2 regions of the Arthrobacter sp. Y3224055 genome follow, and region 2 is predicted to be linked to the other one. Evidence: riboswitches for the same ligand, from Rfam matches in the RefSeq annotation. Region 2 holds a riboswitch; the other holds the start of a gene.
What was found. Region 2 has a riboswitch for glycine ahead of gcvH (glycine cleavage system protein GcvH). Riboswitches for the same ligand answer to the same signal wherever they lie in the genome.
Positions count from the first base shown of each region.

Region 1 (12,085 bases), 300 kb from region 2:
GATCGCGATCATCGCGTCGATAAACCGCTCAATCTCCGTCAGGTCCTCGGACTCGGTCGGCTCCACCATCAGGGTGCCGGCCACGGGGAAGGACAGGGTGGGCGCGTGGAAGCCGTAGTCGATCAGGCGCTTGGCCACGTCCTCGGCGGTCACCCCCGACTTGGCGGTGAGTTCGCGCAGGTCCAGGATGCACTCGTGCGCGACCAGCCCGTCGTTGCCGGTGTAGAGCACCGGGAAGTGCTCGTTCAGCCGGGCGGCGACGTAGTTCGCGGCCAGCAGGGCGCTCTTCGTTGCCTCGGTCAGGCCCTCGGCCCCCATCATGGCCACGTAGGCCCAGGAGATCGGCAGCACGCCGGCCGAGCCGTACTCGCTGGCCGAGACGGGCACGCCCTTGCCTTCGTGTTCGGCCAGCGCGGCGTTGCCCGGCAGGAACGGCACCAGGTGTTCGGCCACCGCTACCGGCCCGACGCCGGGGCCGCCGCCTCCGTGCGGGATGCAGAAGGTCTTGTGCAGGTTCAGGTGGGAGACGTCGCCGCCGAACTTGCCCGGCTGCGCGAGTCCTACCAGCGCGTTGAGGTTGGCCCCGTCGATGTACACCTGCCCGCCGGCGGCATGGACCGCCTCGCAGACGTCGCGCACGTCGGCGTCGTACACGCCGTGCGTTGACGGATAGGTGATCATGATGGCCGAAAGCGAGTCGGCGTTCTGGTCGATCTTCGCGCGCAGGTCGGCGTGGTCGATGGTGCCGTCCGGTGCCGTGGCGACCACGACAACCTTCATGCCGGCCAGCACGGCCGAGGCGGCGTTGGTGCCGTGCGCGGAGGCGGGGATCAGGCAGACGTCGCGCTGGTCGTCGCCGTTGGCCAGGTGGTAGCGGCGGATGGCGAGCAGGCCGGCGTATTCGCCCTGCGAACCGGCGTTGGGCTGGATGGAGACGCCGGCGTAGCCGGTGATCGCCGCGAGGCGTTCCTCCAGATCGGTGATCAGCTCGCGCCAGCCGGCGGTCTGGCTGGCCGGGGCGAACGGGTGGATGGACGCGAATTCCGGCCAGGTCATCGCCTCCATTTCCGCCGTCGCGTTCAGCTTCATGGTGCACGAGCCCAGCGGGATCATGGTCCGGTCCAGGGCCAGGTCTCGGTCAGACAGGCGGCGCAGGTAGCGCAGCATCTGGGTCTCGGAGCGATGGCTGTGGAACACCGGATGGTCCAGGTAGGAGGAGCTGCGCAGCAGCTCGTCCGGCAGCTCGAAGCCGGCGTTCCCGGCCGTTTCGGCGGTCTTGCCGGCGGGGTCCTCCACGCCGAAGGCCTCCGCGACCAGGGCGAGGTGCTCCGCCGTCGTCGTTTCATCGGCGGAAATGCCGACGTGGTCGGCGTCGATGCGGCGCAGGTTCACGCCTTTGGCCTCGGCGGCGGCGGCGATCTCGGCGGCCTTGCCCGGAGCCTTCACTGTGAGGGTGTCGAAGAACCGGTCTGCCGCCAGCGCGTACCCGGCGCCGGTGAGCACGCCTGCCAGCGTGCGGGCGGCCTCATTGGCGTGCTGCGCGATCGCCTTCAGGCCCTCGGGGCCGTGGTAGACGGCGTACATGCTGGCCACGACGGCCAGCAGTGCCTGCGCGGTGCAGATGTTGGAGGTGGCCTTCTCGCGGCGGATGTGCTGCTCGCGGGTCTGCAGCGCCAGGCGGTAGGCGGGGCGGCCGGCGTCGTCCTTCGAGACCCCCACCAGGCGGCCGGGCAAGGAACGCTCCAGCCCCTTGCGGACGGCCATGTAGGCGGCGTGCGGGCCGCCGAAGAAGAGCGGCACGCCAAAACGCTGGGTGTTGCCGACGGCGATGTCCGCGCCCTGCTCGCCCGGCGGCGTGATCAGGGTCAGCGCCAGCAGGTCGGCGGCCACGGTGACCAAGGCGCCGCGCTCCTTGGCCTGCGCGATGACCGGAGCCTGGTCAAACACCCGGCCGGAGGCTCCCGGCTGCTGCAGCACGATGCCCGAGATGTCGCCGTCCGGCAGGCCGGCGGAGAGGTCGGCAACCTCTACGTCGAAGTCCAGCGCCTCGGCCCGGCCCTTGACGACGGCGATGGTCTGCGGCAGCAGGTCCGCGTCCAGCACGGTCTTGCCGGCGGACTTGGACTTGTTGGACCGGCGCATCAACAGCACGGCTTCGGCCACTGCGGTGGCTTCGTCCAGCAGGGAGGCGTTGGCGATCGGCAGCGCGGTGAGGTCCTGGACCATGGTCTGGAAGTTCAGCAGCGCCTCCAGCCGGCCCTGCGAAATTTCCGGCTGGTACGGGGTGTAGGCGGTGTACCAGGCCGGGTCTTCCACCACGTTGCGGCGGATCACCGGCGGCGTGATGGTGTCGTAGTAGCCCTGGCCGATCATCTGCACGGCCGTCACGTTCTTCGCGGCGAGGGCGCGCAGGTCCCCCAGGACCTGGGACTCGCTGCGGGCGGCGGGCAGCGCCAGCGGTTCCTGCTGGCGGATGTCGGCGGGCACGGCCGCGTCCACCAGCTCGTCGATGCTGCCGTAGCCCAACTGCTTGAGCATGGTTTCCGCGTCGTTCCGGCGCGGACCGATGTGTCGGTCGGTGAAGGAGGCGCTGCCGGGCCGGGTAGCGCTGGTGGACTTAGCCGTCATGTGAGGAACTCCAGTTATCCCCGGCTGGGCTGACCATGCCGGTAGTGAAGGGTTCCTCCCCACTCTGTGACTGAACCTGAGAGATTCCGCAGGCTGTGGCCCAAGGGGCCGCCTCCTGCTTGCACCGTCGGTGAGCCGGTCCTGAACGGTCCGGCTGCTTTCCAGAGTTGCCTCTTCGCGGCGGTACAGGGGCCTGAGAGATTCCTGGGGAGGTATTGCTCCTACGGCGCCTGCTGACTGGTACCCAGCAGGACTCTCCCGCCGCATGTCGAAGGCTGTATGCAGTTGTACTGACTCCTTGAATGGTAGTCCAGCGGCTGGCGCGCAACAAGGCGGCAACGCCCGACGGCGCGGCTTGCGGCCGCCGCGGGGGCGCCGGAACCCGCGTGGCCGCCGCTAGGCATCGGTGCGCGAGAGCATGCCCTTCACGTAGGCGGCCTGTCCGACGTGCTCCAGGCAGTCGTCCAGGACGCTGACCAGCCGCACCCCCAGGCTGACGTGCGGGTCCCACCGGGTGTCCACGATCCGGTCCAGGTCATCCTCGCTCAGTCCGGCCAGATACTCCAGGGTGCCGGCATGGACGTCGTCGTAGTAGCCGCGCAGCAGGTCGGCCGATTCGACCCGGACGGCCGCCACCTGCTGCGACGTGTGGCCGTAGCCATGGTCCTTCCGGGGCAGCGGCAGGTCGAACCGCTCCGCCCAGCCGGTCAGCCAGTACTGGTCCGTGCCGGCGACATCGGCAATATGGTCGTCCTGGATGCGCGTCAGATGCCAGATAAGCCAGGCAATCGAGTTGCTGTCACCGCCGGGCCGGGCGGCCAGTTGTCCGGCGTCCAGCCCGTCCAGCACGGAGTGGACGCGCTCCTGGATCCTGCCGTAGGCATCTGCGAGCAGGTCGTTGAACTTCATGGCGCCTCCCGCGGGTCGACTGTGGCGCCAGCTTACCGGGCGGGGCCGCGGCGAGGAATGCGTGCCTGCCTGCAGGCGCGGGGACGGTCACGCAGCCGCGCATCCGTCGCCCGGACCGCCTGCCACCGCGGTCAACTGTAATCGGCCGTGATGGTTCGATCCCGGCCATTGAGCCGCATTGTCCCGCCGTAGGGCACGATCCATTGCGGACGGGTATGGCCGAACGGGACTCCGATGCAGACGACGGCGTGGTCGTTGTAGCGTTTCATCTCGGCGAGGACTGCATCGCGTTGCGCGACGCGGAGCCGGTCACGCTCCTCCGCTGGCGGGACGGTACCGTGACTGCTCACCGGCGGCCGGGCGACGATCACTCCTTCCACCGCCGAGAGGACGCCCCGTTCCCCCAATGCCCGGACCCATCTCTTGACCCACGCTGCCGGAGGCAACTCCTCACTGGTTTCAACAATCAGGATCGACCCCTCGAGGGCTCCCAGGGGCGGCAGCCGACCGGCCATGGCCAGCTGATCGATGACTTCCAGGCACCCGCCCCAGGTGCGGCCGGTCGCTTCCCGCTCGGGCCCCGCCCACGTCCACGGCTGCGTGGGTTCCCGTTCACCGAAGTCGACAAGGGCTTGTGGCGTCAACCAGTCCGGCCCGAAGTCCTCGGACTCGCCTGGGTCAACAATCTCCAGCGCACCGCCCGTCAAGAGCGCTGCCTTCAGCGACGCGAGGTGCTGGTCGTCAATGTGCGGCCCGGCTCCGAGGTGCACCTGGGTCGAGCCCCCGTAGTAGCCTGCTATCCCGACCGACCACAGCCAGTTCAAGAGGTTCGTGTTGTCGCTGTAGCCCATGAAGATCTTGGGGTTCCCGGCGGCGAGACCGGCGTCCAGATGGGGAATGAGAGCTACCTGGTCGTCGCCGCCGATGGTCGCGAGGATGGCCCGGATGGCCGGGTCGGACAAAGCGGCGTGCAGATCCGCGGCGCGTTCCGCGGCGGAAGCGCCAAGCTTCCGGGTCGTCGGGTATTCCACAGGGACCAGTCCCGTTTCGGCGCTGAGTCGACGCATCGCCTGCTCGTGGACATCCGGCGCGAACCCGGGGGCAGCAAAGGACGGGGAGAGAATCGCGACCCGGTCACCGGGCTCAAGCTTGGGTGGGGACACAAGGGCATGGCTCGGCATTTCCCCATCCAACCACGGGCTGTGCCTCAGCGGCCGCTATCCATCCCAGCCGAATCCTCCAGATAGCGGGGCCGGCCCACGATGACCAGGCCCACCGCCAGGATGAGCAAGGCACCGCCCAGCAGGCCGAAGGAAGCACCCCAGCCGCCGCTGGCCTCGCGCAGCAGCCCGAACATCAGCGGGCCGGCGCAGGCGACCGTGTAGCCGATGCCTTGCGCGAACCCGGAGAGTAGCCCCGCGCCGGCCGTGGTGCGGGTCCTGAGGTTCACCAGCAGCAGGCCCAGCGCAAAGGTGCCCTGGCCGAGCCCCGCCAGGGTGATCCACAACCAGGTGCCGAACGAGGGTGACAGCAGCAGCCCGGCGTATCCGGCCGTGTAAAAGCCGATGAACAGCAGGCCCAGGCCCAGGGGATTGCGCAGCCGCCCCGCGATCAGCGGCACCAACAGACTGGTGGGCAGGCCCAGGATGGCGTAGTAGGCCAGCATGGTGCCCGCCGTCGGGGGCAGCATCCCGCTGTCCACCAGCAACGGCGGCAACCACGTGAACATGGCAAACGTGTTCGACAAGGTCCCGGCGAACACCAGGGCCAGGCCCCAGGCGACCGACGAGCGCCAGACGCGGACCGACGTCGTCCCGACGGAACCGGCCTCAGCTCCCGCTGCGGGCCCCGAGGCTTCCGCAGCGGGCGGCCCGTCGGCTCCTGCGGGGCCGGCCGCAGGCCCGGGGACGGTCACCGCCCTGGGGCCGGCAGCGCCGGGGCCGACTCCCGTACCGAGACTCACGGCAGGCCCGGAACCGGCCGGCTGCCGGGCGCTGCCCTCATCGGGCGGGAGGATGTCCAGGCCGCCGGGCCGGTAGGGCTGCAGCACCAGGCGCGCGGTGCGGCGGCGCCAATGTTCCGTCCACGCGGTCATCAGCCACGGCACGAGGGCGGCCGCGCTCACGGCCGCCCACACTCCGATCGAGAACCGCCAGCCGGCAGCCTGCTCAAGCGGCACGGCAAGCAGCGGGCTGAGCGCCGTACTGGCCGCCAGCAAGGTCACGTAAAGCGCGGTGATGAGGCTGGTCCGGTCCGGGAAATAGCGCTTCACTAGCGGCGGCAGCAAAATGTTGCCGATCCCGTAGCCAACCATGGTGAGGCCGGACAGGACCAGGAACGCCGGCACGTCGGAGGCCAGCGCACGGCCCAGTTGGCCGACGGCGGCCATGCCCAGTGCCACGAGCAGCAGTGCTTCCATGCCGATCCGGCGCATCAGCAACGGAACTGCGAACCCGGCAGCGGCGAAGGCGGCGGTCGGCAGCATGCCCAGCACACCGGCGGAGGCCGTGCCGAACGGCAGATCCGCGGCAATATCCGCCAGCACCGGCGACACGCCGGAGACGGCCAGCCGCAGGCTGAGCGCCAGCAGCAGGACGCCGACGAGCACGGTCAGCCGGCCGGCAAGCGGGGCAGGCCGCCGCGGGGCGGGGCTGGCACCCTGAGGCGGTGGGGAATCCGGGCTCGGTGGGGCGTCGGCGGTCAGTTGTGCGGGCGAGGGCAAGCGTGGTCCATGGGTCGAAAGGCCGGGCGGGCGGCCGGGATCAAAACCGGCCGGGAATCACTTTATCCCGTCGCGGCCCGGCTGCCCGGCAGGCGGGCTAGGAACCCTCCTGGCCCAGCCCTTCGGCGAGGATCCAGAATGTTTGGCGCAGCCGCTCCACCGCCGCCTCATGCTGGCCCCGCTGGAGGTACTGCACGGTCTCGCGCCAGCCGTCGGCCCAGAGAGGATAGGCGAGGGCGTGTTGGAACAGGTGCAACCGGGCCAGCGAACGGTCGAGGATGTGCATGTTTACGGCCCTCAGTTCCTGGTGATCCGCCGCCCCCAGGATGACGGTTACCAGGCTGCCGGCGGCGCGGTAGGCGCCCAGGATGTCCTCCCGGTCGGTCGCCGCCCGAAGGTCGTCCGCCATCGTGGCCATGGTGTCGATCTCCTGAGGCGACAGCCGCGGGGCTGCCCGCTCGAACAGCGCTACCAGCACCACGCCCATCACATCCAGGAGTTGGATGGCCTGCTGGGGACCGGGATTGGCGATCCGGTGTTCGTGCCCGGTGGCCTCGATCAGGCCTTCTTGCGTGAGATCGCCGACGGCGTCGCGCACCAAGGCTTCCTCCGCACCGATGCGGCCGGCGATCCCGGCAACGGTCACCCTGGAGCCCGGCTCCAAACCGCCCGCCAGGATGTCCTCCCGCAGCCTGCGGACCGCTTCGTCGCGGCCCGCTCCCCCGGGACCGCTGCCCCTCATCATGACCCCCCTGCCGCGTATGACCGACGTCACATACGAGTAATGTACGCGAAAAGGTAGATCGGGGTCACTGGTGCTGGCTACTCTGATGGGACCTGCGGCACAGCGTCGTGCGGCAGGTTCTAAACGTGCAGTCAGGACGTGCGCAGAATGAACGCCACCTATACCGCCACCGCAACCGCCAACAGCAAGAACCACCAAGACTGGGGGCGGGCGATGGCGGCCGCGTTGGTCGATCTGGTCCAGCAAAGCGAAGGCCCTTCCGGGCCCCGGGAGCTCTACGGCGACGAGCTGCGCTTGGTGATCGAAGAGACGACGGACGGGGTCCTGATCCACCTGTCCTGGACACCCGGCGGGCGGGACGCCTCCGGCACCGTCGCCTGAATCCATCCGGCCGGTGTCCGGCCTGCCGAAGATTGTTCCCGCGCAGCCGATGCTGCCAAGATGATTCCATGGTCTACCGCCAGCCGTACCTGCACGATCTCACGGGAGTATTTGCAGCACCCGTCCAAGCCTGGAGCGAGCCCCACGGGCAGATCCGGGGTACCGGTGCCCAAGGGGTCTACTGCGGGGACGACCGGGTGCTGGCCCGGTGCCTGCTGGCGGTGAACGGGCAGGAACCGGAGTGGATTTCCACCCAGTCGCGCTCGGCCGGGCGCGCCGACTTCTTCTCCTTCATCCGGACCGCCGAGGACGGGGCCGATCCGCTGGTCACCCTGAACCGCTCGCGGGCGGCAGAAGGCGGCCGACTGGCCGAGGCGCTGACGTTCACGTCGGCCCTCGAGGACGAGTTGGAACTCCAGGTCCGCGTCGACCTGGTGGCCGATGCCATTCCCTTGGAGCAGGTGCGGGCCGGGGCCGCGGGCGAGGCCGGCTCGGTGGCCCCCGGCGGCGCCATCTGGAGCTGGCGGGACAAGACACGCGCCGCGCTGACGGCCGAAGGCGCCCGGGTCAGTTTCGACGGCAGCTTGGTCCGGCTGGAGTGGACGGAACTGCTCAAGCCGGGCGCCGTCGTCGTCCTGTCCTGGAGCCTGGAGCTTGACGACGCCGAGGCTCCCCTGACCGGCGCGGCCGCGCCCCCGCTGCGCACGCCGTCGCTGGCCGGGGATCCCCGGCTCCAACGACTGATGAGCCGCTCCATGACCGACCTTAACAGCCTGCGGATGGCCGGGCGCCAAGCCCCCGGCGACGTCTTCCTGGCCGCGGGGGCCCCATGGTTCCTGACGCTGTACGGCCGGGAGGCGCTGGTCGCCGCCAGGCTGCTGCTGCCGGTCGACGCCGCGGTAGCGGAAGGGACGCTGCGGGCAGTGGCAGCTTGGCAGGGCACGGCCGAGTCGGCGGAATCGGGCGAACAGCCCGGCCTGATGGTCCAGGAGGTGCGGCAGCGCCGCCTGTCGATGCCCGCGGACGCCGTGGTCCGGCAACTGCCCCCGGTCCTGTACGGGTCGCCCGACGCCACGCTGCTGTGGATCGTGCTGCTGCACGACGCCTGGCACTCGGGGATGCCGGAGGATGCCGTCCGGGACCTGCTGCCCCATTTGGAGGCCGCGCTGGACTGGCTGCGCATCGACGGCGACCCCGACGGCGACGGCTTCCTGGAGACGCCGGTTCCCGCCCGGCAGGGTCCGGGACACCAGGGGTCCGGCGACACGCGGGCCGCCTACCACTATCTGGACGGCAGGCCGGCCACCGGAACGGTCGCCTCGGCCGAACTCCAAGCCTACGCCTATGAGGCGGCCCGTGCCGCGGCCGTGCTGCTCGACTACTTCGGCGAAATGAACGCCGGCGCCGAGTGGCGCGACTACGCGTCGCGGCTGGCGGAGAACTTCCGCAGCCGGTTCTGGTGCGCCGACGACGCCGGACCGTACCCGGCGATGGCACTCGACGAACGGAAGCAGGGGGTGGACGGCGTCGGGTCCGGCATGGGACACCTGCTGGGCACGGGGCTGCTGAACCCCGAGGAGACCCGGACGGTGGCCGCGCGGCTGATGGACCGGACCTTGTTCTCCGGCTACGGCGTCCGCACCCTGTCGACGGCGAACCCCGGGTTCTGGCCCACCCGCCGCCGCTCGGGGGCGGTCTGGACGCAGGAGACCGCGTGGATTGTGATGGGGCTGCTGCGCACCGGCTTCCAGGAACAGGCCGCACAGCTGGCGGCAGGACTGCTCGACGCGGCCGAGGGATTCGGCTACCGGTTGCCGGAACTCTTCAGCGGGCAGGCCGCGGTCGAGGTCCGGCCGGCGCTGCCGTATCCGTCCGCCTGCCGGCCGCACGCCGGGGCAGCCGCCGCCGCGGTGCCCGTGGCGCTGGCACTGGGCGGATTCAGCGCCTCGGCCGTCTAGCCGCCCGGCTGCCCGCTGGCCCCCTCGCCCGCTGGCCGGACCTTAGCCGCGCGGCACGTCGGGGCCGGTGGGCCAGCGCAGCAGCGCCGCTATGCTCTTGCCTCCCGGCAGGGCTCCTTCGGGGACCATGGTCACCCGCGCGTCGGTCAGCGCCGCTGCCCGGACCAGCGCCGCCGGGGCAGGCACCTTGGCCAGCAGGTCGCCATTGACGGCTTGCTCCCCCGCCGTAGCGATCCACGGTTCGGCCGTCAGGGCATGCACGTTGTGATCGGCGAGGGCGTCGTCGTTCATGAGCAGCGTGCCGACCTGCGCCTGCTGCAGAGCCCGGACGCACTCGCCCAAACCCGCCGTCCACTCCGGATGGGCCTGCCCGGTTTGGTTGGCCAGGCGGTCGAGGATGGCTTTGCGCTGTTCCGTCCACACATGGGCCACCCGGGCGGCTATTTCGGCACGGAGCGCGTCCTTGTCCGCGCCGCCTGTGCGGGTGTGCGACTCGATGGTGACTTCGATCGCCCGGCTGGCTTCGGAAAGCTGGTCGACCACCAGTTCCCGGGCCCGTATATCGCCGGCCACAATCAGCAGCCGCGCCTTGCTGGCCTGCACCACGCGGTCGATCTCGGCGGCGATTTCATCGGCATTCTTGCGCCAGATTTCCTCGGTGCGGTGCTGATAGCGGCCCTGGGACCAGCCGCCGCCGGGAACCTTGGTCAGGTTCTCCCGCTCGCCCTCCACCGTCCTCGTTTCCACCACGCCGTTCCGGCGAGCGTACTGCAGGTGGACCTCGCCGCCGTCCCGGCCCACTTCGGCCACCACGTACGGGAAATCGTCGCCGCGGGCCTTTAACAGGGGAACCAGGTCCGGAATCGGGCCGGTGTGAACCACCTCCGGGCCGGACATTTCGCCCGGGAGCACCTCGTTGATTTCGGCCTCACCGCCGCGCACCAGGACGAAGCGGGAGACCGGAGACGGAACGCCGGTGGCCGGCGAAACGGCGTCGATCACGGCCTCGATGTCCGCTTTCGCGGCGCCCTGCTTCCCGAGCGATTCCCGCAGCCTGTCCGGCAGCACATCGCCTGCCCGCAGGGAGTCCACGGTCCCCGTGCTGGCGTCCACGTAGACCGTGATCCAGGGTCCCGGCTTCTTGTACAGCTCGGCGTACCTCTTGTTGGCTGCGTGGGTCGTGTTGACCTGCTCGGTCATGGTGATCACCTTCCCTGCTATTGGAACTGCGGGTTTTCTTGATCAGTAGACTCACGGTAGCACCGGACGTTTTGCCCTTGAAGGGGGGCCGGTCCTGTCCCGACCGGCCCGGCGAATCAGTGCGCCGGGCCGGTCAGCCGACGTTTGTCCGACCGGCCCGGGCGGCCCGGGCGGCCTTAGCTCCGCTGGTATTCCGCGTGCTGGCGGTGGGCCTCGGCCACTTGTTCGCGGATGATGTCCACGTCCTTGGCCTTGTTGCGGTACTTCGGATCCATTTGCACGATCTGGCGCTCTTCTTCCACCAGCAGCCGGTAAATGCGTTCACGTTCTGCCGGGTCAGCGGTGTAGGAGAGATCCATGTAGTTGACCGCGTGCCGGCGTGCGTTGTTGATGGCGTTCTGTGCCTTGCCGGCCTTGCTCAGCAGCGAGGCGACGACGGTGACCACCAGGATGCCGATGATGACGGTGAGCGAAAGTCCGGTGGTGATCTCGACCACGGGAACCGGGTTGCCGTCATTGACGAAGGGCAGGTTGTTCTCGTGCAGTGCGTGCAGGATCAGCTTCACGCCGATGAAGGCCAGGATTGCTGCGAGGCCGTAGGACAGGTAGATCAGCCGGTCCAGCAGGCCGTCGATCAGGAAGTACAGCTGGCGCAGGCCCATCAGCGAGAATGCGGTGGCGGTGAAGACGATGAAGACGTTTTGCGTCAGGCCGAAGATCGCGGGAATGGAGTCGAGGGCGAACAGGATGTCCGTGCCGCCGATGGCCACCATGACCAGCAGCATCGGCGTCATCGCCTTCTTGCCGTCCTTGACGGTGAACAGCTTGTCGCCGTCGTAGTAATCGGTGGTGTGGAAGAAGCGCTTGGCCAGCCGGATGATGAAGTTGTCCGCCTCGCCGCCGTCGTGTCCGGGCTTGAGCAGGTTGCCCGCGGTGATGATCAGGATCAGGCCGAAGGCGTAGAACACCCAGGCGAACGTGTTGATCAGCGCCGCGCCCAGGAAGATGAACCCGGTGCGGGCGATCAGCGAGAACACAATGCCGAACAGCAACACTTTCTGCTGGTCTTCGCGCGGCACCTTGAAACTGGCGATGATGATGAGGAAGACAAACAGGTTGTCCACCGAGAGCGCCTTCTCGGTGATGTAGCCGGCGAAGTACTCGGAGCCCATGTCCACGCCGCCGTAAATCAGCACCAGGATTCCGAAGACGATGGCGATGCCCACGTACAAGGCGGACCAGATGGCCGCTTCCTTCAGCGAGGGCACGTGCGCCTTGCGGATGTGGAAGAAATAGTCGAAGGCGAGTAACGCGAGGATCACGGCGATCGTGAGGCCCCAAATCAGGGGAGAAACGCTCATGGGTTTCCTTCCGTAAGCGGGTAGCGGTGAGCCCGCAAGTCTCTCCTCCGGCACGGCCGGCCACTGCAACCGGCCGGGCGTCGGCGCCCTACGTGTTGACGGCTGCAGCGCATCTGGATACTCCCTTACGCAACTGCCAGTCTAACGACGACGACGCTGCACGGCTAACCGGCCGCGGGCG
Region 1 covers NZ_JBNHGB010000001.1:587,767-599,851, forward strand. The annotation lists gene gcvP (aminomethyl-transferring glycine dehydrogenase) at 1-2,628, opposite strand, end outside; glycine riboswitch at 2,800-2,899, opposite strand; gene AC5RTY_RS02840 (mycothiol transferase) at 3,025-3,537, opposite strand; gene AC5RTY_RS02845 (S66 family peptidase) at 3,669-4,718, opposite strand; gene AC5RTY_RS02850 (MFS transporter) at 4,745-6,259, opposite strand; gene AC5RTY_RS02855 (GntR family transcriptional regulator) at 6,357-7,001, opposite strand; gene AC5RTY_RS02860 (hypothetical protein) at 7,152-7,385, shown strand; gene AC5RTY_RS02865 (glycogen debranching N-terminal domain-containing protein) at 7,454-9,343, shown strand; gene AC5RTY_RS02870 (baeRF2 domain-containing protein) at 9,386-10,543, opposite strand; gene AC5RTY_RS02875 (TerC family protein) at 10,720-11,904, opposite strand.
Region 1: it holds a riboswitch for glycine, as region 2 does, so the genes downstream of both, gcvP (aminomethyl-transferring glycine dehydrogenase) here and gcvH (glycine cleavage system protein GcvH) in region 2, are expected to answer to the same signal.

Region 2 (12,085 bases):
AGCGCCGGCGGAATCCACCGTGACCAGCTGCATGTGCCCCAGCCCGTCGGTGAAGTCCGGCTCCATGCGGGTCCGGCCGAGACTATCCGCCAAGTGCTCCCGCGTCCCGGCATCCACGGACTGCTCAATGACAGCAACATCGGCACCCTGGTCGTCCTGCACGATCATCCAGCGCGGGCCCAGCAGCGCAGACGCCGGCGATTCGCCCGCCCACTGCCTCAGCAACACCTGGGCGTGGATCTGCGGCTGCGCTTTGCCGCCCATGGTCGACTGGATGTAGCGGATGCGTTGCTGCTCGTCGGTCACCATGACCGGCATCAGCGTGTGCGGCGGCATGGCTCCGCCCCGGAAGGCGTTCGGCTGCGAGTCGTTCAGCGAGAACATAGAGCCCCGGCACTGCAGGATGACGCCGGTAGCCGGATCCATCAGGTACGAGCCGAAGGCCGAGTACAGGCTCTGGATCCAGGACACGCTCAACCCCGTGCTGTCCACGCACGAAATTCCGACCGTGTCTCCGTCGGCCCGGGCCGAGGCGAGTGCGGGAGTTCCGGATGACGGAAGGTCCTCCAGGCCGTAATCGCGGTAGAAGTACGGTTCGGAGTCTTCGCTGAGGATGTTGTCCCGGAGGTGGTTGCAGATCCGGGCATTGACCTGCATGGCCTCGACGACATCCGGCGAGGTCACCGCGTGGCCCGTGGCCGCGGACAGGTTCTCCAGCAGCCGGATCAGTGCGAAGCCCTGGGTGGGCGGCGGGCTGGTGTACACGGTGTGGCTTTCGCCGCGGTGTGACAGCGGCGCGGCGGTGACCGGGACGACCGATGCGAAGTCGTCGGCACTGAATTCGGCGCGGTGGCCCTGCATGAACGAGAGCAGTGACTCGCCCGTCGTGCCCCGATAGAACTCCTGAAACCCCTCCGAACCCATGCGGCGCAGCGTTTCCGCCAGCGCCGGGTTCGACACGCGCTTGCCCGGCTCAAACGAGGAACCAAACAACGCGGAGACCAGGTCGGCACTTATTCCGCCGGCAGCTGCTGCTTTGACCGCTGCCATCGTCACCGACCGGGACAGCTGATAGCCGCCGGCGAGTTCCGCCGCCTTTTCGAGAAGGGTCGAGGGCGCCAGCCGTCCGTACCGCTCATGCAGGTGCTGCCAGCCGGCGGGGGCTCCGGGAACCGTGAGGGTCGCCGGTCCCCGGGCAGGCATCTTCTCGCCAAACCGATCCCTCATGTCCGCCAGGCGGCCGGCACCGGGGGCTCGGCCTACGGCAAGCACGCACTCGGGCTTTGCATCGGGTTCCTTCACCAGCGCCACCAGATCGCCGCCGATGGAACAGTTGTGTGGGTAGACGACGGACAGGACGGCGGCCGCGGCGATCGCCGCGTCGACGGCGCTTCCGCCTGACTGAAGAACGGCCCACCCCGCCTCCGTGGCCAGGTGGTGCGGCGTTGAGATTGCTGCTTGATTCATTGCTGGGGCTTCCTCTGCTAGTTCACAGAACCGGTAGGGTGGTTGGACCACTTTGGGTAGCATAGTGAGGTGAGTCACTAAACCACAAGGTGTGGCACCGGGAAATACACTTTTAATTGCCGGAACTTTTGCGGTCAGGGGGAAACCCGCTCACCGGTACCCACAGAGAGGACGAATATGCGGAGCCTGAGGCAGGAGCCCTTATTGGTATTCAGCGATCGCGTAGACGTCCTCGCCGAGGCAATTCGGACCCGGATTGAGGACGGTACCCTGAGCCCCGGAGCTAAACTTCCGAGCGAACGGGAAATTGCCGAGAATTACCGCTTGTCCAGAAATACGGTGCGGGAAGCCCTGCGCGAGCTCGAGGCTGTCGGCCTGCTGTACCGCCGCCCCGGCAGCGGCACCTACGTAGCCGACGAACCGCTTTTGGCCTTCGGCTCCTCGTCGCTGACCGGTAGCACCGGTGCCGGAGACCCGATGAATCACGTCATGGACCTCCGCCTTGTCATCGAACCGGGGATCGCCAAGCGGGCGGCCATCAGGGCACGGGGCCAGGTGTCCAAATTGCGGTCGATCCTCGATGCCGCCACCAAAGAGGCGGCCCGCCCCCAGCCCTCGAACGCCGAGCTGAGAAAACTCGACTTGGATTTCCACGCGGAACTGGCGCGGCTCTCCTTGAATCCACTGCTGACCGAATTGTTGGCGATGTCCAATGACCTGATGGCACCCTCGCGTGCCGACGAATTCCTGACGTTGGAACGCGTCCGGAGCTCTGTGATGTGGCACGGCCGCATTTTTGAGGCTGTTTTGGCGCGCGACGGAGACGGGGCCTTTAATGCCATGGAGGAGCACCTGATCGACATCAAGGGCCATACCGAAAAGGGACAGTGAATACCGGGCAAGACCGCCGCCCGTGGATTGTCGCCGGATCGGGATGCGCCTAGCATTCGACGACGTTGACGGCCAGGCCTCCCATCGCGGTTTCCTTGTACTTGGAGCTCATGTCCTTGCCGGTTTCGCGCATGGTGATGATGACTTCGTCCAGCGAGACGCGGTGCGTCCCGTCGCCCCAGAGCGCCATCTTCGCCGCGTTCACGGCCTTGGCGGCGCCGATGGCGTTGCGTTCGATGCAGGGGATCTGCACCAGGCCGCCGATCGGGTCGCAGGTCAGCCCCAGGTTGTGCTCCATGGCGATCTCGGCGGCGTTTTCCACCTGCGCGGGGCTGCCGCCCATCACCTCGGCCAGTCCCGCTGCAGCCATCGAGGACGCGGAACCCACCTCGCCCTGGCAGCCGACCTCGGCGCCGGAGATGGAGGCCTGCTCTTTGTAGAGGACCCCGACGGCGGCGGCAGCCAGCAGGAACTTGACAATGACGTCTTCCTTGTCCGCCTGCGTCGCCTTGTCCATGCCCGGCGCGTAGTGGGTGGCGTAGAACATGACCGCGGGGATGATGCCGGCCGCGCCGTTGGTCGGTGCGGTGACGACGCGGCCGCCCGAGGCGTTCTCCTCGTTCACGGCCAGGGCCACCAGGTTGACCCATTCCTGCCAGTATTTGTGGTCCCGGTCCTTGTCTTCCTTGAGCAGCCGCTCATGCCAGTCGGGGGCACGGCGCCGGACGTTCAGCCCGCCGGGCAGAACACCTTCGCGCTTGATGGCGGAGTCCTTGCATTCCTCCATCACCTGCCAGATGTGGAGCAGGCCTGCGCGGATGTCCGCCTCGGAGCGCGAGGCCTTCTCGTTGAGCATCATGATGTCGCTGATGCCAAGGCCGGTGTTGCGGCAGTGTTCGAGCAGTTCCGCCGCCGTCCGGAAGGGGTAGGGGAGCTCGTCCTTGCTGGCATCCAGGTCTTGGGCTGCCGCACCTTCCTCGCCGTCGCGGACCACGAAGCCGCCGCCCACGGAAAAGAACGTGGCCTCGTGAAGGACCGTGCCGGCGTCGTCGGTCACCTGGAATTTCATCCCGTTAGTGTGCCGGGGCAGCACGGTAAGCGGGTGCTGCACCATGTCCTCGACCCGGTAGTCCAGAACCCGTCCGGCCGAGCCCTCGACCCGCGCGCACAACTGCAGCTCGCCGGTCGAGGCCATCTCCGCCAGCCGGGTTTCGACGTCGTCCGGCAGGATCTGCTCGGGTTGAAAGCCTTCCAGCCCGAGCATCACCGCCGTGAACGTTCCGTGGCCGCGGCCGGTGGCCGCGAGGGACCCGTACAGGTCCACCCGCAGGCCGGCGACCCGATCCAGCACGCCGGTTGACACCAGTTCCCCGGCAAAGACCGCGGCCGCCCGCATCGGGCCGACGGTGTGCGAACTGGAGGGACCGATGCCCACGGTAAAGAGGTCGAAGACGCCTACGGCCATGATGGCTCCTCAGCGCCCTTCGGTGGGCGTGGAAACCGGTGCCAGGTCCGGGTAGAGCGGGTGCGCCTCGGCCAGTGCTTCCACCCGGGCCTTCAGGCCGGACAGGTCAGCGGCCGGCCCGGCGATGAGGGCCTCGGCGATGATGTCCGCGACCTGGCGGAACGCCTCGTCGCCGAAGCCGCGGGTGGCCAGCGCCGGCGTGCCGATGCGCAGGCCGGAGGTGACCATGGGCGGCCGCGGGTCGAACGGCACCGCGTTGCGGTTCACCGTGATGTCGATGGCGGCCAGAAGGTCCTCGCCCTGCTGGCCGTCCAGCTCCGAATTGCGCAGGTCAACCAGGACCAGGTGCACGTCCGTGCCGCCGGTCAGCACCGTGATGCCCTTCTCCGCAACGTCCTGCTGCGACAGCCGCTCGGCCAGGATCCGTGCGCCCGCCAGCGTACGCTGCTGGCGGTCGGCGAATTCCTCGGAGGCGGCAACCTTGAACGCCACGGCCTTGCCCGCGATGACATGTTCGAGCGGCCCGCCCTGCTGGCCGGGGAACACCGCGGAATTGATCTTCTTGGCGATGTCCGCCTCGTTGGTCAGGATGATGCCGCCGCGCGGACCCGCCAGCGTCTTGTGCGTGGTGGACGTGACCACGTGGGCGTGCGGCACCGGGCTGGCGTGCAGGCCGGCGGCCACCAGGCCGGCGATGTGTGCCATGTCCACCATCAGGTACGCCCCGACGTCGTCGGCGATCCGGCGGAATTCCGCGAAGTCGAGCTCGCGCGGATAGGCGGACCAGCCGGCGATGATCAGCTGCGGCTGGTGCTCGTGCGCCAGCCGCTCCACCTCGGCCATGTCGACCCGGTGGTCCTCCTCGGAGACGCCATAGGCGGCCACGTTGTAGAGCCTGCCGGAGAAGTTGATCTTCATGCCGTGGGTCAGGTGTCCGCCGTGGGCCAGGTTCAGTCCCAGGATGGTGTCGCCGGGCTTGATCAGGGCGTGCATTACCGAGGCGTTGGCCTGCGCGCCGGAGTGCGGCTGGACGTTGGCGAAGCCGGCGCCGAACAGCTCCTTGACCCGGTCGATGGCCAGCTGCTCGATCACGTCGACGTGCTCGCAGCCGCCGTAGTACCGGCGCCCCGGGTAACCCTCGGCGTATTTGTTGGTTAGCACCGAGCCCTGGGCCTGCATGACGGCGACGGGGGTGTGGTTCTCGGAGGCGATCATTTCCAGCCCGGACTGTTGGCGGCGCAGCTCGTTGTCGATCTGGGCGGCAATTTCCGGATCGAGGACACCCAGGTCCGCGTTCAGGCTGGTGCTGGCGACCGCCGTCATTGCCGCGCTCACGCTACTTCACCACCGTTGGCGGAGGCGTACTCCTCGGCGGAGAGCAGCGGGCCCTCCTCCGACACCTGGACGGTGAACAGCCAGCCGGCACCGTAGGGGTCATCGTTGATCACGGCGGGGTCGGCCACGGCGTCGCCGTTGACTTCGATGACCTCACCGGTCACCGGGGAGTAGAGGTCCGAAACGGACTTGGTGGACTCGATTTCACCGCAGGTCTCGCCGGCCGTCACGACTGTACCGACCTCGGGGAGATCCACGTACACGATGTCGCCCAGCGCCTCGGTTGCCACGGCAGAAACGCCGATTTTGGACGGGCCGGAACCGTCGGCGGCCACCCACTCGTGCTCCGCGGAGTATCGTAGTGCGGCGTTGACTTTGCTCACTGTGATGCCTTTCTTAAACACGCTTTTTTGTTGAGGAGATGAGAGGAGGTCGCCTCGGCCCCTGTAGTGCACCCGTTTTGTTCGCCTTGACGCTTCGTGGGCGGAAGCACGTGCGGACGGCGATCATGGCTTCGATGAAGCTGTGGATGGCGGCCGGATCCCCGGACTCCTTGGCTCGAGGATCAGGGCGCCGGGCACCGGGGAACGACGGGGCGGGAATTAAGGTGGGGCCAGGGCCGGCAACCAAGTCTTTGAGCGATGGCTGCGGAGGACGCGCCGCTGCAGGTCAGAAGTCATGAGGAACTCCAAGATTGGGCCGGCGCGAGGGCTCGGCTGGGATTTGGGTTCCTCCCCGCTCTGTATTTGACCTGAGAGATTCCGCGGAGTGTGTTCCGCTTGCACCGTCGGTGAGCCAGGCTGCTGCCTGACTGCTTTCCAGAGTTGCCTAGCCGCGGCGGTACATGAGCCTGAGAGATTCCTGGGGAGGATTTGCTCCTACGGCGCCTGCCCGGATGGTGTGCGGAGAGGACTCTCCCGCCACGGTTCGAAAGGCATTCAGTTGTGGGTGATTCGCCTCACACCCTACACACAGTGCCGGTGGGATCCCAAATTCCCGCCGCCAAACATCGGGCCCCTTCGCCGCTCAAGGGTTGCGCCGGCCGCCAATTCAGGGCCCCGTCCCGCCGACCGTTACTCTCCGGTCCCGGCGGCCGCCACTCTCCGATCTCACCGGCCGCCGCTCTCCGGAAGTCCAGCCGGCAGTCACTCCCCGTCCCGGCACGTCCAGGGCCAGTCCGCCGCTGCGCCTGCGGCCGAAACGCTGGCGCCTACACAATAAATGGATTCATCAGTATGCTTTGCGTTGATGTCGCCGAGAGGAAGGCTGATGACCGAGGCGCCGGTACCGCCGGGCCGTTGACAAGAATCGACAGGTTTCGACAACGGGTTGGAACGAAAGGCGCTTTGCGCCGGAGACGGAGATTTTGATGAGCAACGACATGGGACGCACCCCGCTTTCGCCGGAGGAACTCGAATCCCAGTCCGGGACCGCGCTGCCGGACAAGGAAGTCGCGTCCATCCTGGATCTAAACGCCGATCTCGACCTGGCCATCGACGCGGCCGCGCCGATCGACCTGGCCGTCGCGGCCAACGCCAACGTGGCGGCCCCCATTGATGCCGCCGCCTCGGCCAACCTCCTCTCGTCCGGCTCCACGGCGCAGGCCCTGTCCGACCAGGGAGTCATCATCAATCAGGGCATCACCGCCGACGCGACCGCCGAGTCGACCCAGGACAGCACCATCGACCAGGGCAATGACACTGTGGGGGACGCCGGGGCAACGGCCGGTTCCGCTGGCGCGACGGGTGCCGCCGTCGGCGATTCCGGCCTTGCCCAGGAGGCCACCGGGCAGGAGGCAACTGCTCCGGCGCTGCTGCCCGACGGCACCCTGCCGGACGGGACCCTGCCGGACGGGACCCTGCCCGACACCGGATCCGTCACGGAAGGCCTCGGGTCGACCCTCGACGGAAACCTGCTCAACGTCAACGTCGATCTGGCCGCGGACGCCGATATTGCCGCCCCGATCAACGGCGCCGTGGCAGCCAACGCCAACGTTGCCGCGCCGATCGACGCCGCGGTGGCGGCGAATATCGGCTCGATCGACAGCAACGCCGTCGCGGTGGCGCAGCAAGACGCCATCATCAACCAGCAGATTGACGGCAGCGCCGAGGCCAGCGCCGGCCAGCAGTCCGATCTCGAACAATAGCCCCTGAATGAGCATCAGCCCGAGCCGGCCGCCGGCCACGAGTGACCCGCTGCCCGGCGGCCGGTCGGCTGCCCCTTTGATTGACGTCCCGGCGCTGGCCGACGGGGTGCAGCTCCTCGGACCGGCGCGGGGATCCGGCTACCGGGAGCCGCCCGCGCTGGTCCGGCGCGCGGACGGCCAGACGCTCCAGCTCACCCCGCTCCTGTATGCCATTCTGGAGGGCGTCGACGGCTCCCGGAGCCTCGACCAGATTGCCGAGCACGCCGGCGAGAAGTCCGGCAGGCTGATCACTGCCGGAAACGTGCAGACCCTGATCGACAAACAGCTGCTGCCGCTGGGCCTGCTGCGGCTCGCCGACGGCTCGCAGCCCGACGTCAAAAAGGCGAGCCCGCTGCTGGGCATGCGCTTCCGCTACACGGTCACGGATCCCGCGCTGACCCGGAAGCTGACGGCTCCGTTCGCCGTCCTGTTCCATCCGCTGATCGCCCTGCCCGTGACCCTGACCTTCCTGGCGGCGTGCTGGTGGGTGCTCATGGTCAAGGGCCTCGGCTCGGCAACCCATCAGGCCTTCGCCAACCCCGGGTTGCTGCTCCTGGTTTTCGCCATCACCATTCTTTCGGCCGGCTTCCACGAGTTCGGCCATGCGGCCGGGGCGCGCCGCGGCGGCGCAACGCCGGGAGCCATGGGCGTGGGCCTGTACCTGATCTGGCCGGCCTTCTACACCGATGTCACCGACTCCTACCGCCTGGGACGCGGTGGCCGGCTCCGCACGGACCTGGGCGGCCTGTACTTCAACGCCATCGTCGTGGTGGGCACGATAGGCGCCTGGTGGCTCACCGGTTTCGACGCGCTGCTGCTCGTGGTGGTGACCCAGATCCTGCAGATGGTGCGCCAACTGCTGCCCCTGGTCCGCTTCGACGGCTACCACATCCTCGCCGACGCCACCGGGGTTCCCGACCTGTTCCAACGGATCAAGCCCACCCTCCTGGGGCTGCTGCCCTGGCGGTGGTCCGACCCCGAACCCAAGCTGCTCAAGCCCTGGGCCAGGGCCGTCGTGACCGCCTGGGTCCTGATTACGGTGCCGCTGCTCCTGTTTTGCCTGGCCATGATGGTGGTCTCGCTTCCCCGGGTCCTGGGGACGGCCTGGGCCAGCATCATGGACCAACACAGGCTGCTGGCCGATGCCGGTTCGGACGGCGACGTCGCCGGCATGGCCGTGCGTGTCCTGGCGATCACCGCCGTCGCGCTTCCCGTTCTCGGGATTGCCTACATCCTGCTGCGCCTGGCCCGCCAGCTTGGCACGGCGGCCTGGGCGAAAACCCGTGGCCGGCCGCTCCGGCGGGTGACCGCCATGGCCGCCGCCGCAGCCGTTCTGGCCGGCCTGGCCTGGGCCTGGTGGCCCGACGACGGCGCCTACCGCCCGGTGCAGCCCTACGAACGCGGAACCCTGTTCGATGCGGCGGCTTCCTTCGCCCCGATGTCACCGCCAGGGCTGGCAGAAGGCGGCGCAGGACAAACGGTGGCGGCATGGCCCTCCGGCACCGACCTGCCCACGGCGGAGGAACCGCAACTGGCGATGGTCCTCGTTCCCCGCGAGCTGCAGGCCGGGCACCAGAAGACCGCTGCGGCGGACACCGCCGAGGATTTACAGAACGACGGCGGTTCCGGCACCACCGTTACTGAGGCCGGCGCCGGCACACCACCGGCCTGGGTCTTCCCGTTCGACCGGCCGCTGGCCCCCGAGGAGGATGGTAACCAGGCCCTGGCCGTGAACGTTGAGGACGGATCCGTGGTCTACGACGTCGCCTTCGCCCTGGTGTGGGCCGAAGACGGGCCGGTAGACGCCACGAACGAGGCCTACGCCTTCGCTTCCTGCCGGGGCTGCACCGCCGTCGCCGTCGGCTTCCAGGTTGTCCTGATCCTCGGCCAGGCCGACGTCGTCGTCCCCCAAAACCTTTCGGCGGCGGCCAACTACAACTGCGTCGAGTGCCTCACCTACGCCCTCGCCAGCCAGCTTGTCCTCACCCTCGACGGTCCGCTCAGCGACGCAGGCATGGAGAAACTGGCAACCCTGTGGGAAGAGATCGCGGCCTACGGCCGGTCGCTCGAAGACGTTCCCCTGGACGAGATCCAGGCCCGCCTGAACGACTACAAGGTGCGCATCCTCGGCATCATCGAACAGGACGCCGCCATCGGTGACGGCAGCGCCGACACAGGCACCGACGCGGCGTCCGAAACAGACGAGACCGCCGACACTGGCTTGTCTCCCGAGGCAACACCTCCGGCGGACACCGGCAGCGGATTGCCACCCGCCCCGGCAGAGGCACCCGCCGGTGAGCCCGAGCCCGGAACGGCGACGACATCCCCGGCACCGATGGCCACCGGCACGCCGCAACCCGAACCCGCCCCCGTGCAGGAACCTGCCCCCGCACCCACTCCCGCCGACGAGCCCGCTCCGGCGCCGAGCGGGTGACACCGGGCAGGTTGCCGCCATAACGTGGCGAGCGGCTACGGCCGGGGCCCCGCAGCGCTTGATTACCGCCGGTGCCCCGCTGCGCCTGGGTAGCCCCGGGGCAGCAGGGTCACCGGGTGGCGCCGGACGGTTCGTCCTCGAGGTCCTCCGGCGCCCGGAGGTCCATCTCAAGCAGCGGCACCATCTTGGACTTGGTGATGAAGCGGTGGGCCAGCCATAGGGCGATGAAGACCGGCAGCCCGATGTAGGAGGAAAGCACCTCCATGCCCCGTCCGGCAAGCACGGCCTCGTAGTTCTGTCCGGCGATCACCAGGACCAGCATGGCGAAGGCCAGCAGCGGGCCGACGGGGAACAGGGAAGCCTTGTACGGCAAGTCGCTGACCTTGTTGCCCTGCGCCAGAAAGCCGCGCCTGAAGCGGTAGTGGGAGATGGCGATTCCCGCCCACACGATGAAGCCGCACAGGCCGGACATGTTCAGCAGCCAGGAGTAGGCCGCGCCCTGACCGACGATCGCTGAGAGGAACCCGAAGAGTCCCACGGCCGCGGTGGCCAGGAGCGCCGGAATCGGCACGCCGCGCGCATTGGTACGTTGGAAGATTTTCGGGGCCTTGCCGTCATGGGCCATGGCGTAAAGCATGCGCGTGGAGGCATACAGTCCGGAGTTGCCCGCCGAGAGGATGGCGGTCAGGATCACCGCGTTCATCAGAGCCGCCGCGAAGGCAATCCCGGCGCGCGAGAAGACGAGCGTGAACGGGGATACTGCGACATCGGCCTCGCCGGAGGCCAGCAGACTCGGATCGGTGAACGGGATGAGGCAGCCGATGATGAAGATGGCGCCGATGTAGAAGAGCATGATGCGCCAGAAGACCGTGCGGATGGCCTTCGGCACTTCGCGGCGCGGGTTCTTGGCTTCGCCCGCGGCCACGCCCACCAGCTCGGTGCCCTGGAAGGAGAACCCGGCGATCATGAAGACCGAGATGATCGAGACCCAACCGCCGTGGAAAACTTCATCGCGGTTTTCCCAGTTGCTCAGGCCTGGGGAATTATCCCCGAGGATGCCGAAGATCATCAGCACGCCGGCGATCAGGAAGAGCACGACTGCGGCGACCTTGATCAGGGAGAGCCAGAACTCCGACTCCCCGAAGGACTTGGCGGAGAGGGCGTTGAGCCCGGTCAAGACGAGCAGAAAGATCCCGGCCCACACCCAGCCCGGGACTCCCGGGAACCAAAAGTCCATGATGATTCCGGCGGCGACCAGCTCAGCGGCCACCGTGATGGCCCAGTTGAACCAGTAGTTCCAGCCGATCGCGAACCCGAAGGACGGCGAGACAAAACGGGTGGCAAAGGTCTGGAAGGAGCCGGCGACCGGAATCTTGGCCGACATTTCGCCCAGCGACTGCATCAGCAGGAACACCATCAGTCCGACCAGCGCATAGGCGGCCAAGGCTCCGCCGGGACCCGCTTGGGAAATCGTGCCGCCCGAGGCCACGAACAGCCCCGTGCCGATCGCACCGCCGATGGCGATCATTTGCAGGTGGCGGCTGCTCAGCCCGCGCTTGAGTTCGTTGTCGGCCCTGCCGGAGGTGCGGCCCGCCCCTGACCCTGGAAAGGATCCGCGTCGTGTTTCTGCAGCTGGTGTGGGCGCCACAGCACTGTCGTCTGTATGCGTGGGGGAGCTGAGTCCCATTGTGCCTCCGGAAGGTAGCAGCGGTGGTTCAGCTTTCCGGGCGGGCCGCCGGAAAGGACGGTGATCAAGCTAACACGCGCAGAAAATGAGTCGTTAAGCAGGGCGGATGTTGCTGACAAGAACTTCAAAATCTTACGAGTACCGGCGTCCCCCGCACGAAAAGCAGCAGAGTTGCTAATCCGGTCGCGCTTTTGGGTAGATGTCTCTTGTTCATCTGGTAGGGGCCGTGCTGGATGCCCGGTGGCTGACATGCAGGTTCAGCGGCGTCCTTGGAAGGCTTGCCATGTCAGCTCGGCCAGTGCGGCCTGGCCGGCGGGGCCGGGGTGGAAATAGTCCAGTGTGCTGATCTCGTGGGCGGAGAACTTGTAGGCGTACACGGCGCCCCGGTCCCAGTGGCAGTTCCCGTACCGTGCACACGTCTCCGCGAGGATCTCATTGAAGGCCCGCTCGCGGGCAACCACTTCCTGCCGCTGGTTCTCGGTGAGCTCGGCGCCAAGCACGGAGGGGCAGGTTCCATTGGCCGCCCAGACCCGTCTGGCCTCCTGATCGGTGCGCAAAACGGACCACAGGCGATGAAGGTCGGGAATGCTGCTGACGTAGATGCGGGCCCGCGGCAGCCCG
Region 2 covers NZ_JBNHGB010000001.1:889,442-901,526, reverse strand. The annotation lists gene AC5RTY_RS04345 (gamma-glutamyltransferase) at 1-1,467, opposite strand, end outside; gene AC5RTY_RS04340 (FadR/GntR family transcriptional regulator) at 1,645-2,358, shown strand; gene AC5RTY_RS04335 (L-serine ammonia-lyase) at 2,408-3,823, opposite strand; gene glyA (serine hydroxymethyltransferase) at 3,833-5,146, opposite strand; gene gcvH (glycine cleavage system protein GcvH) at 5,155-5,541, opposite strand; glycine riboswitch at 5,987-6,088, opposite strand; gene AC5RTY_RS04320 (peptidoglycan-binding protein) at 6,528-7,304, shown strand; gene AC5RTY_RS04315 (hypothetical protein) at 7,312-9,777, shown strand; gene AC5RTY_RS04310 (amino acid permease) at 9,887-11,464, opposite strand; gene AC5RTY_RS04305 (SGNH/GDSL hydrolase family protein) at 11,722-12,085, opposite strand, start outside.